Regions from separate parts of the Stenotrophomonas sp. 59 genome, predicted to be linked through region 2. Evidence: predicted binding sites of a transcription regulator. Region 2 holds the regulator's gene; the other holds the start of a gene.
What was found. Region 2 encodes FliA, which starts transcription of late flagellar genes. Its sites were predicted from a motif close to TAAAGTTTNNCNNNCNNNGGCCGATAA; they were not measured.
Positions count from the first base shown of each region.

Region 1: QP552_RS18725 (methyl-accepting chemotaxis protein) is a predicted target of FliA. The motif match lies at 1,939-1,965, and genes of this name have one in related genera.

Region 1 is NZ_CP127408.1:4,084,637-4,090,788, forward strand. It holds gene QP552_RS18725 (methyl-accepting chemotaxis protein) at 1-1,910, opposite strand, end outside; gene QP552_RS18730 (arylamine N-acetyltransferase) at 2,115-2,954, shown strand; gene QP552_RS18735 (VOC family protein) at 3,020-3,391, opposite strand; gene QP552_RS18740 (response regulator transcription factor) at 3,414-4,052, opposite strand; gene QP552_RS18745 (histidine kinase) at 4,049-5,149, opposite strand; gene QP552_RS18750 (DUF2141 domain-containing protein) at 5,311-5,733, shown strand; gene QP552_RS18755 (carotenoid oxygenase family protein) at 5,760-6,152, shown strand, end outside.
Region 2 is NZ_CP127408.1:2,152,576-2,158,727, reverse strand. It holds gene flhA (flagellar biosynthesis protein FlhA) at 1-676, shown strand, start outside; gene flhF (flagellar biosynthesis protein FlhF) at 822-2,438, shown strand; gene QP552_RS10045 (MinD/ParA family protein) at 2,425-3,312, shown strand; gene QP552_RS10040 (RNA polymerase sigma factor FliA) at 3,309-4,052, shown strand; gene cheY (chemotaxis response regulator CheY) at 4,110-4,502, shown strand; gene QP552_RS10030 (protein phosphatase CheZ) at 4,502-5,107, shown strand; gene QP552_RS10025 (chemotaxis protein CheA) at 5,110-6,152, shown strand, end outside.

The DNA of each region.
Region 1 (6,152 bases), 1.9 Mb from region 2:
TTGCGGCCGACGGTGTCGGTCAGCTCATGCATCGATGCGGCGGTCTCTTCCAGGTTGGCTGCCTGTTGTTCGGTGCGCTGCGACAGGTCGTGATGGCCGGCGACGATCTCGCCAACACCGGTATCGAGGCTGGCGGTAGCATGCTGGATGCGGGTGACGATGCGGCCCAGCTGCGCGACCGTCGCATTGGCATCGTCGCGCATGCGCGCGAACACCCCCTGCAGTTCACCCTCCATGCGCACGCTGAGGTCACCGCGGGCCAGCGCGGCAAGCAGTGCCTGCAGGTCGCCGAGATTGGTTTCAAAGGTCGCCAGCAGGCGATTGATGCTGGTCGACAGCGTGCGCACGAAGCCCTGCTTGCCCTCCAGCGCGATGCGCCCATGCAGGTCACCGTGAGCGGCGGCGTCGACCAGCGCGGCCACTTCGGTTTCCAACAGGGTTTCCAGCGCACGGCTGCGCCATTCCACCGCCACGCCAAGGAACTGGCCTTCGTCGATGATGGCGTTGGCAATCAGCTGGTAGCGCACCCCTGCATGGCCGATCTCGCGCTCCTCGCGCTGGCGCACGCTGACCAGGCTGCCCAGCGCTGGATGCAGGCGCACCGCGTCGCTGCCCACCAGCTCTTCGACCTGGCGCTCGAGCTGCAGCAGCAGTGCCGGGTTGGCGTAGGCAACCTGCCCTTCCGCATCGATCACCATCAGGCCGGTCTGCGCGCTGTCCAATGCCTGGCGCACGCGGGTGTTGCCGCGCGCCACCGCCCGCTCGGTCTCAATGCGCGCGCGCAGGCGCTGCTGCATGTCGACCAGGCGCTGGGCCAGCAGGCCGATCTCGTCGTTGGCGTTGTAGACGCGCAGGGTGGTGTCCAGGCGGTCGTCAGCGATGTCGCTGGCGAAACGCAGGGTGTCCTGGATCGGCTGGCGCACCGCGCGCAGGACCAGCACCAGGCTGGTGATCAATACACCGGCAACCAGCAGCAGCGTGAGTGCGAACAGCACGCTCATGGCGCGTGCGCCGGCCTGCTGGCGTGCCTGTGCACTGGCCAGCGCCGCGACCTGTGCCTGCTGGAATGCGGCCAGCGCCGGTGCCACGCCAGCGGCGGTTTCCAGCAGTGACTGTGCTTCCACATCCAGCCCGACACGCGCGGCGGTGTAGCCCAGCAACGCGACCTGGTAGCCCTCCATTCCGCTGCGCAGGGCGTCCTGCACATCGGCAGGCAGACCAGCCAGCGCCAGATCGAATGGCAGTTTTTCTTCGCTCGCACGATCGGCGTGCGTGGAATCACCATCGAGCAGCAACAGCGCCTCCTGACGGCGCATCTTCTGCAGGGACAGCGCCAGCGACGGCCGCTGCTGGGCGTCCACCTGGGTCTGCAGGGCATCGGCCGCCTGCTGCAGCTGCGCGGCAAGGCCAGCGTCGCCGCGACCCATTTCATCGACACGTTCGAACAGCGCCACCACACCCTGCGAGAACGCGTCAGCGGCCTCGGTCAGCGCCTGCAGGGCCTTGCGCCGGCTGGCATCCATCGGCATCGCACGCAGCGCCTGCAGATCGGCCTGCAGGGCTTTCTGGGTCACCAGCAACTGGTTGCGGTCGGCATCATCGAAACTGCGTGCATACTGGGTCTGCAGGCGGCGCGCTTCGGCCACCCGCGTGGCCAGGCTCGCAGCCAGATCGCTGCCGCGCTGGTAGCTGGCCTGGCTGCGTGCAGCCTGTGCGCTGGCGTGGCCGGTCCAGGCGTAGACGGCAGCGATCGCGACCAGGCCAAGCCCACAGACCCACAGGGTCGCCTTGAGCTTGTTGGCCACGCTGAGCCGATGCGGCTGCAGCCAGCGCAGCAGGCCGGGGGACGCCGAGCGCAACGTGCCAAGGCGCGCGCGCAGGGACCTGAGGTGGGGGACAACGGCCGACATGACAGACTCCAGGCGGAAGGACGCACCTGTATCGGCCGGATCTGACGCAACTTTAGGGATTTTTTTCGTTCGCCCACGCCGATCGCTGACGGACGCGGCCTTTGTACCGGGCACAGGCGACGGGGGGATGACATCGCCGCCGCGCTTGACCTCAACCCCGGTTGGGGGAGCACAGTGGACCTCCCTCCCCCGACCGGTGCCGCCATGACCACGCTCGATGTCCCCCGCTATCTGCAACGCCTGCAGCTGGATGCGCCACCACCGCTGACGCTGGACGGACTGACCCTGCTGCAGCAGCGCCACAACGCGCTGCTGCCATTCGAGACGCTCAGCTGCCTGCTGCGCGACGCGGTGCCGATCGACCTGGACAGCGTGCAGCGCAAGCTGCTCGACGAGCGCCGGGGTGGCTACTGCTTCGAACTCAATGGCGGACTGCTGGCCCTGCTGCAGGCACTGGGCTTCGATGCGCAGCCGCTGAGTGCGCGCGTCCTGCTGGCCGCACAGGACGGCGAGCTGACTGCACGGACCCACCTGCTGCTGCGCGTGCATGTGGAGGGCGATGATTGGCTGGTGGATGCCGGTTTCGGCAGCCTGACCCCGACCGTGCCGCTGTGCCTGCACGATGCGCAGCCGCAGGTCACGCCGCATGAGCGCTATCTGCTGCAGCGCCTGCCCGAGCAGGGCGACTTCGTGCTGTCAGCCGAATCCAGCGACGGCTGGCGGGCGATGTACCGCTTCGATCTGCAGGCACCTGCACCGATCGACAACGTGGTGGGCAACTGGTACGTATGCACCCACCCCGATTCCAGCTTTCCGGGCCAGCTGCGCGCCTCGCTGACCGGGCCCGACTGGCGCCGCACCATCGGCAGCGGCAACTACACCGAGTACCGCCCCGGGCAGGCGCCGGACAAGCGCCCGCTGCACGATGTCGGCGATGTCCGCGAGGTGCTGCAGCAGCGTTTCGGCATGCAACTGCCCGACGACCCGCGACTGGACCCGGCGATCAACGATTGGCTGCAGCGCTCGCGTGCCGCGACCCTGTAGAGCCGAGCCCATGCTCGGCTGAGCTTGGGCGGCTGGGCCAACAGCAGCCGAGCGTGGGCCCGGCTCTACAGAACTGCCCGGGCCTGCAGCGCGATGCGGTTGCCTTCACTGTCGCGGATCTCGGCCACGCGCCAGTCGCCGGCATCGGCCGGACCGAAGCGCAGTTCGGCACCTGCCTGCAGCGCGCGCGAGAGGCTGGCATCCAGATCATCCACGCCGATATAGATGCGCGCGCCCTGCTCGGAGGGCCGGTAGTCCGCACCTTGCACCAGCGCCATGCTGGCACCCTCCGCGTCATCCGAAAACGGCAGGTACGCCATCTGGCAGTCATGCAGCAGGATCGGCGCATCCACGTCCACCCGCAGCCATTGCTGGTAGAACGCGATGGCACGGGCCAGGTCACTGGCGGGGATTTCAACGTGCAGGATCGGGTTCATGCTTTTTCCTGGTGCCGGCAGCTCAGATGATGCGCAGGGTAATCGCCTTCAGCACCGCGCGGGTGCGGTCGCGGGTGCCGAGCTTGTCGAGGATGGCCGAGACATAGTTCTTCACCGTGCCCTCGGCCAGGAACAGGCTGCGCGCGATCTCCTTGTTGCTGTAGCCACCGGCCAGCAGGCGCAGGATCGCTACTTCGCGCTCACCGAAGGTATCGGTGGGCGGCGCTTCATCATGGAAGCGGTAGCGGGCGCGTACCGGCTCGGTGCTGACCGGCAGCAGCAGGGTCTCACCGGTGGCAACGCGCTCGATCGCCTCGCGCAGGTCGGCCGGTGCTGCGTCCTTGAGCAGGAATCCCTGCGCTCCTGCCTCGCTGGCGCGCAGCAGCAGATCACTTTCATCGAAGGTGGTCAGCAGCAGCAGCGGGGTGGCGTCACCGCGTGCACGCAGCTGGCGCAGCGCTTCGATGCCGTCCATCCCGGGCATGCGGATGTCACTGAGCACCACGTCCACCGGCTGGGTGGCCAGCGCATCCAGCAGCGCCTGGCCGTCTTCGGCCTCCAGCACCACCTCCACGCCCAGCCCCTGCAACAGCGCGCGCAGGCCGGCACGGACCAGCGCCTGGTCGTCGGCCAGGGCAACACGGATCGCGCCGCCGCTCATGCCGGCACCCACGCGGTCAGGTGCATGCCACCCTGTGCGGTGCGGGCCAGTTCCAGCTGGCCGCGCACTGCGGCCAGGCGCTCACGCATGCCGGCGATGCCGTTGCCCTCGCGGATGCGCTCGGCGCGCTGGCCGTCATCACGGATGTCGATACGCAACCGGGAATCCTCTTCGTTGATCGTCAGCCATACGGTGTCTGCGTTGCCATGCCGGGCGGCATTGGTCAGCGCTTCCTGTACCAGGCGCAGCACAGTCTCTGCCATCAGCGGGTCAGCCACGCGCACGCTCTCGCCGATCTGCAGCTGCAGCTTCGGGCGCGGGAACGGCGCGGCCAGCGCGTGCAGCGCAGTGGCCAGATCGAGGCCGCGATCATCGCGCATCGATTGCACCACCTGGCGGATGTCGGCCAGCAACTCGCCGGACAGCTGCTCGGCCAGCACCAGTCCTTCGCGCCCGGCCAGCACAGGGTCGGCCGCAAGGGCGCGCAGGTTCAAGCGCATCGCGGTGAGCTTGTGCCCGGCCACATCGTGCAGTTCGCGGGCCAGGCGCAGGCGCTCGGCATCGCGTGCACTGTCGGCCAGCAGTGCACGTGTCGCCAGAAGATCGGCATTGACGCGGGCCAGGTCATCGCGGGCCAACGCAGTGCTGCGCGCGTAGTGTGCGGTCAGTGCGGCAAATGCCTGGAAGCCGCCATACAGCAGCACCACCAGCAACGGCTGGGTGAAACCACTGTGGCGCAGCACGAGATACATGGCGAGGTTGGCCAGCAGTGCAACACCCAGCACGAAGCGCGGTGGCCAATGCTCGGCCAGCTGCGCCACCAGCACCACCAGCAGTACCGGCGCGGTTCCGGTGCGCGGCTGCAGGGCAACCAGTGTGATCGCCAGCACGGCCTGCAGCACCGCGGCCAGTGCACGCACGCGGATCGGCATTGCCGCCCATCCGTGCACCACGAACAGCAGCAGGAACGCGCCAAGCGACGCCTGGCTGAGGCCGGCACCGGCGCCCTGCACGCCGAATGACAGGCCCACCACCAGCACGGTGACCAGGCCGGCGAGGCTGAGGGGACGCAACAGGTGGCGGAACAGGCTGGGCATGACCTGATGCTGACGGCCGCGGCAGCAACCGGCAATGGGTCCAACGCAGAAAGTGACTTCTGGCACGTCGGATCGATGACCACTGGCCCTGAACCCACCAACGCGCCCCGCGCAGACTGGCTCCACACCGCAACACACCACCCACCTCCGGAGCCACCGCCATGATCCGCACCGCCCTGCTCAGCACCGCCCTGACTGCCCTGGCCCTGGCCAGTGGTGCCCACGCTGCCGATCTGGCAGTGACCGTACACGATGTCCGCGTGCAGACCGGCACCCTGCGCGTTGCACTGGTCGACAGCGCTGCCGCCTGGGACGGCAAGGCCAAGCCGGTGCAGGCGCAGCAGGTGACGCCCAGCGGCGACAGCGCCCACTTCACATTCAAGAACCTGCCGGCCGGCCGTTATGCCGTACTGCTCACCCACGACGAGAACGACAACGGCAAGCTCGACACCAACCTGGTCGGCATGCCGGTGGAAGGCTATGGCTTCAGCAACAACCCGCAGGTGATGCGCAAGCCGACCTTCGACGAGGCACGCGTCGACGTGCCGGCTGCCGGCGCTGCCATCGACATCACCCTGCGCTGATTCCTGCATCCAGACCCGAGGCCACCATGGACCGTCGCCGCTTCCTCCGTACCCTGCTCAGCAGTAGCGCCTGCCTGGCCCTGGGCACCACCGCACTGCGCAGCGCGCCCGCCTTCGCCGGTGACCCGGCCCGTTTCGCGCAGGGCCTGCAGGAGCACCCGTGGCTGCTGGGCTGGCGCGGCGTCACCAGCGAGAGCCTCGGCCCGGCCACCGTGCAGCTGCAGGGCCGGCTGCCGGCCGGCCTCGCCGGAACGCTGTACCGCAATGGCCCGGCCTGGACCGAGCGCGATGGCTTCCGCTACGACCACTGGTTCGACGGCGACGGCATGGTGCATGGCTGGCGCTTCAACGGCGATGGCAGCCTGACCCACCACGGCCGCATGGTGGCCACGCCGAAGTTCAGCCGTGAAAAGAAGGCC
Region 2 (6,152 bases):
GCCGCACCAGCGTGCCCAGGCCGAAACGCTGGGCTACACCGTGGTCGACCCGGCCACCGTGGTCGCCACCCACCTCTCGCACCTGATCCGCGAGCACGCGCCGGAACTGCTCGGCCACGAGGAAGTGCAGCACCTGCTGGCCAACCTGGCCAAGAGCGCGCCCAAGCTCGTCGAAGATCTGACGCCAAAGGCGCTGCCGCTGTCGGCGGTGGTGCGCGTGCTGCAGAACCTGCTGGTGGAGCGCATTCCGATCCGCCAGCTGCGCAAGATCGCCGAGGCACTGGTCGAACACGCGCCCAGCAGCCAGGACCCGGCCGTGCTGACCGCTGCCGCGCGCACCGCGCTGGGCCGCTTCATCGTGCAGGAGATCGCCGGAATGTCGGCGGAGCTTCCGGTGTTCACCCTCAACCCGCAATTGGAACGTGTCTTGCAGGAGTCCACGCAGGGCAACGGCGCCGCGCTGGAACCCGGACTCGCAGAGCGACTGCACCAGAGCCTGGCCGAATGTGTCAGCAAGCAGGAAGCGCGAAACGAGCCGGCGGTCGTGCTGGTACCGGGCCCGGTGCGCGCCGCGCTGGCGCGCCTGGTCCGCCACAGCGTTCCGTCGCTGTCGGTCCTGGCCTACAGCGAGGTGCCGGAGGACAAGCGCCTGAAGCTGGTCGGAACGATCAGCTGACGCCGCCCTCCGATGCGCCAGAAAACAGACACCACTTTCGAACCAACGCAACAGACAGATACCAAGGGGAACCCGCACCGTGCAGACCACCGACCACCCGAGTTCTCCGACCGCCACCCCGCCGTCTTCGTCCCGTGACCACAGCATGAAAATCAAACGATTCGTCGCCGCCGACATGCGCTCGGCCATGAACCTGGTGCGCAAGGAACATGGTCCTGACGCCGTGATCCTGTCCAACCGCCGGATCGAGGAAGGCATCGAGATCGTCGCCGCGGCCAACTACGATGAGAGCGCCGTGCAGCGCGCACTGGAAGCCTCGCGTCGTGACGTCGCCCCTCCGCCGGCACCCAAGCCGCGCACCGCCGCAGACGCGGTGATCGCCGCGGTGACCCGCCGCCGCAGCACTGCCCCGGCGCCGGAGCCGGTGGCCGCCACCACCTCGGCCGTGGCCGCCCTCGCCCGTGCGGCCGTTGGTGCCACCGGCCGCACCCTGGACAGCGCCGACGAGATCGTGCCGACCCGCGGCAGCACCGGCTTCGCAGCCACTCTGGCGCGCGCCGCCGTCAACGAACCGGCGCTGCCGGAACAGATCTTCGCTCCGTTCGCTGAAGCCATCGTCGCACCGGCCGCCGCCGTGCCGGCCAACCGCGCCCGCTTCCAGATCGATCCGCCGCACGAGGCGCATCACGAAAGCGTGCCGGCGGCGCTGCAGCCGCCGCCGCTGCCGACCACGGCCGTCGCCGAACCGCAGCCGGCCATCGCCGCCAGCGAACCGGCGTTGGCCGATGCCAGCGTCGAAACCGCGCCGGAGCCCACCCTCGCCCCGGCCCCGGTGCTGACCGTGGTTGCCCAGGACGACGCCGAGATCCGCCAGCTGCGCCAGGAAGTGGCCGGCATGCGCCAGGTGATCGAGCGCGAGATGAACCGCTTCACCGACGAGCGCCTGCGCGGCTGCCCGGTGCGCGCCACCGCGCTGGACCTGATGGACGAGTACGGTTTCGACGCCGGGCTGGCCCGCGACGTGGCCATGCAGATCCCGCTGGAGACCGAGGCCCATCGCGGCCGCGGCCTGATGCTGGGGCTGATCTCGCGCAAGCTGCCGATCGCCCCGGTCGACCCGCTTGAAGAAGGCGGCGTGATCGCCCTGGTCGGCCCGACCGGCGCCGGCAAGACCACAACCATCGCCAAGCTGGCCTCGCGCTTCGCCGAGAAGCACGCGCCGCGTGACGTCGCCCTGGTGACCACCGACACCACCCGCATCGGCGCCCGCGAGCAGCTGTACGGCTACGGCCGCCAGCTCGGCATCGCCGTGCACGAGGCCAACAGCGGCACCGACCTGGACCAGCTGCTGGAACGCCTGAAGGACTACAAGCTGGTGCTGATCGATACCGCCGGGCTGGGCCCGCGCGACCGCGCACTGGCCGCCCAGCTGCAGTGGCTGCGCGCCGCCCGCCAGGTGCGCACCCTGCTGGTGCTGCCGGCCAACACCAGCTTCGGCGACATGGACGAGGTGGTCCGCCGCTTCGGCGCCGCCAACCTGCAGGGCCTGGTACTGAGCAAGCTGGACGAGACCGGCCGCTTCGGCAACGCCCTGTCGGTGGCCGTGGACCATGCCCTGCCGATCACCTGGGTGACCGATGGCCAGGACGTTCCGGACGACCTGCACCGGGCCAGTGCAGCCAATCTTGTACTTCGCCTTGAAGATTTGCGCCGAGCGGCCGATATGCCCTGCAACCCGGAGTTGAACCATGCCGTCGCGTGAGTACGCCAAGCTGACCAAGACCTTCCCGCTGTCGGCCACCCGCAGCGAGCCGCTCGGCCCTGTGCGCACCATTGCCGTGACCGGTGGCAAGGGCGGCGTGGGCAAGACGAATGTGTCCGCCAACCTGGCCGTGGCACTGGCCGGCATGGGCAAGCGCACGCTGCTGCTGGACGCCGATCTTGGCCTGGCCAACATCGACGTGATCCTGGGGCTGAATCCCACCTTTACGCTGGCCGACCTGGTCGCCGGCCGCTGCTCGCTGGAAGACGTCATCGTCGAAGGCCCGAACGGCGTGCTGGTAGTGCCGGCCGCATCCGGCCGCCGGCACATGGCCGAGCTGGCCCCGGCCGAGCACGTCGGCCTGGTCAACGTGTTCTCAGAGCTGGAACGCGAACTGGACATCATGGTGGTCGACACCGCCGCGGGCATCACCGACGGCGTGCTGACCTTCTGCCAGGCGGCGCAGGACACCGTGGTGGTGGTCTGTGACGAACCGGCTTCGATCACCGACGCCTACGCGCTGATCAAGGTGCTCTCGCGCGAACGCGGCGTGGACCGCATCCAGGTGGTGGCCAACATGGTGCGCGACCCCAACGAGGGCCGCGTGCTGTACGAGAAGCTGACCCGTGTCTGCGAGAAGTTCCTCGCCGATGTCTCGCTGAACTACCTGGGCTGCGTACCGCAGGATGACTGGCTGCGCCTGTCGGTGCAGCGCCAGCAGCCGGTGGTGAAGGCCTACCCGTCCAGCCCGGCGGCGCTGGCGATCACCGAGATCGCGCGTCGCACCGCGCGCTGGCAGGCGCCGACCGAACCGCGTGGCGGCGTCGAGTTCTTCCTTGAGCGCATTCTCAAGCAGCGCGGGGTGGCCGCATGAAAGGTGCAGCCCAGTACCGGGAGGTCCAGCGCTCGGCGGCCAACGAGGTCATCGCCCAGCACTCGGACCTGGTGCGGCGCATCGCCCACCACCTGGCCGCGCGGTTGCCGGCCAGCGTTGAAGTGGACGACCTGATCCAGGCCGGCATGATGGGCCTGATCGAAGCCTCGCGCAGCTACGACGCCGATCAGGGCGCCTCGTTCGAGACCTATGCATCGATCCGCATCCGCGGTTCGATGATCGACGAGATCCGCCGTGGAGACTGGGTGCCGCGCTCGGTGCACCGCCGTGCCCGCGATGCCGCCGCCACCATCCGCCGCCTGGAACAGAGCAGCGGCCGCGCCGCAAGCGCCACCGAAGTGGCCGCCGCGATGGAGATGCCACTGCCCGAATACCTGCGGTTGATGGAAGACGCCGCACGCGGCCAGGTGCTGAGCCTGGAATCGCGCATCGAGGACCAGGGCGAGCTGGACACCGTCGCCCAGGGCGGCCCGACCCCGCAGCAGGTGCTGGAGCGCGGCGAGTTCGGCCGCGAGCTGGGCAAGGCCATCGGCCACCTGCCCGAGCGCGAACAACTGGTGCTCTCGCTCTATTACGAGCAGGAACTGAACCTGAAGGAGATCGGCGCGGTGCTCGGCGTGAGCGAGTCGCGGGTCTGCCAGATCCACGGCCAGGCGGTGCTGCGCCTGCGTGGCCGGCTCAAGATTTTCGAGGCGGCGGACGCCGGCCTGGAAGAATGAACATGCCCGAGGCGGCTGCCCCCGGCCGCCCGGAATGAACAACAAAGGAACTCTGCTTTGAACAAGAACATGCGCATCCTGATCGTCGACGACTTCTCGACCATGCGTCGAATCGTCAAGAACCTGCTGGGCGATCTGGGCTTCACCAACACCGCCGAAGCCGAGGACGGGCATGCCGCGCTGTCGCTGCTGCAGAGCCAGCCGTTCGATTTCGTGGTCACCGACTGGAACATGCCGGTGATGACCGGCATCGAGCTGCTGAAGGCGATCCGCGCCGATGCCAAGCTGAAGACCCTGCCGGTGCTGATGGTCACCGCCGAGGCCAAGCGCGAGCAGATCATCGAAGCCGCCCAGAACGGCGTGAACGGCTACATCATCAAGCCGTTCACCGCGCAGACGCTGGAAGAGAAGCTCGGCAAGATCTTCGAACGCCTGGCGGCCAGCGCCTGATGGATACCACGGTCGACAAGAACGCCCTCGCCCTGCGCCTGCAGGAAGCCCTGGACGCACTGGAGTCCGGTGACGAAGCCGCCTGGCGGCAACGCATCGACGGACTGGTCGCGCTGCGTACGCAGCCGATGATGAGCGGCCTCTCGCGGCTGGCCCGCGAGCTGGGACAGGCACTGGGTGAACTGCCGACCGTGCCCAGCGAGGCCGGCGAGCTGGACGACGCCTGCGCACGCCTTGACCACGTGGTTGCGATGACCGAACAGGCCACGCACCGCACCCTGGACCTGGCCGAGGAATGCCGCAGCCTGACCGAACAGCTGCGCGCCGAAGGCCTGCAGCCGGGCCAGGACGCGCAGCTCGAGCGCATCCGCCACAACCTGACCGAGATCGCCCTGACCCAGAGCTACCAGGACCTGACCGGGCAGATCATCCGTCGCGTGGTCGGCATCGTCCGCCGCGTGCACGAGGGCTTTGGCGCACTCGGCCTGCCGCCGGAACAGCATCGCACCGATCCGGAACTGGCCGGGCCGGCACTGAAGGGACTGGACCGCCACGCGGTCTCGCAGAACGACGCCGACGACCTGTTGTCGGATCTGGGGCTGTAAGCATGAGCGCGGTATCCGACGACATCACTGCCGATTTCATCATCGAGGCCCAGGAAATCCTGGATCGCCTGGGCGAACAGCTGGTGTCGCTGGAGCAGGCACCGCAGGACACCGAGCAACTCAACGCGGTGTTCCGCGGCTACCACACGCTCAAGGGCGGCGCCGGCTTCCTTGGCGTCACCGCCATGGTCGAGCTGTGCCACGCCGCTGAAGAAGCACTTGGCATCGCGCGTGCCGGGCAGGCGGTACTGCAGGCCCACCACTTCGACGCCGCCCAGCAATCGCTGGACTACCTGCAGTCGATGCTGGACGCCGTGTCCTCCGGTACCGAGCCGGGCTATGCGCCGCCGGACCTGATCGCGCAGTTCGACATGAACGGTGGCACTGCCGCACCGGTCGCTGCGGCCGCGCCTGCGGCAGGCGGCAGCGATCTGATCACCGACGACGAATTCGAGGCCCTGCTCGACCAGCTGCACGGCGGCAACGCGCCGACCGCAGTCGCGCCGGCGAAGAAGGCCGACGACGGCCTGATCAGCGAAGACGAGTTCGAAGCCCTGCTGGACCAGCTGCACGGTGGCGCTGCGCCAGGCACCAAGCCTGCTGCCGCCGTCGCGGCGGCACCCGCCGCAGCACCGCGCCCGGCCCCCGTCCCGGCACCCGCAGCCAAGCCTGCAGCCAAGCCGATGGCCGAGGCCGAGCACACCGTGCGCGTGGACACCAAACGCCTGGATGCGATCGTCAACCTGATCGGCGAACTGGTGCTGTCACGCAACCGCCTGAAGACCCTGCGTGCACGCCTGCGCGACGAGGAGCTGGACCGCGCCGTATCGACGCTGGACATCGCCACTGCCCGCCTGCAGTCGGCGGTGATGCGTACCCGCATGCAGCCGGTGGGCAAGGTGTTCTCGCGCTTCCCCAAGGTCGCCCGCGACGTCGCCCGCTCGCTGAAGAAGGAAGTGGACCTCGAGCTGGTCGGCGCCGAGACCGAGCTCGACCGCAACCTGGTCGAAGCGCTGGCCGACCCGCTGGTGCATCTGGTCCGCAA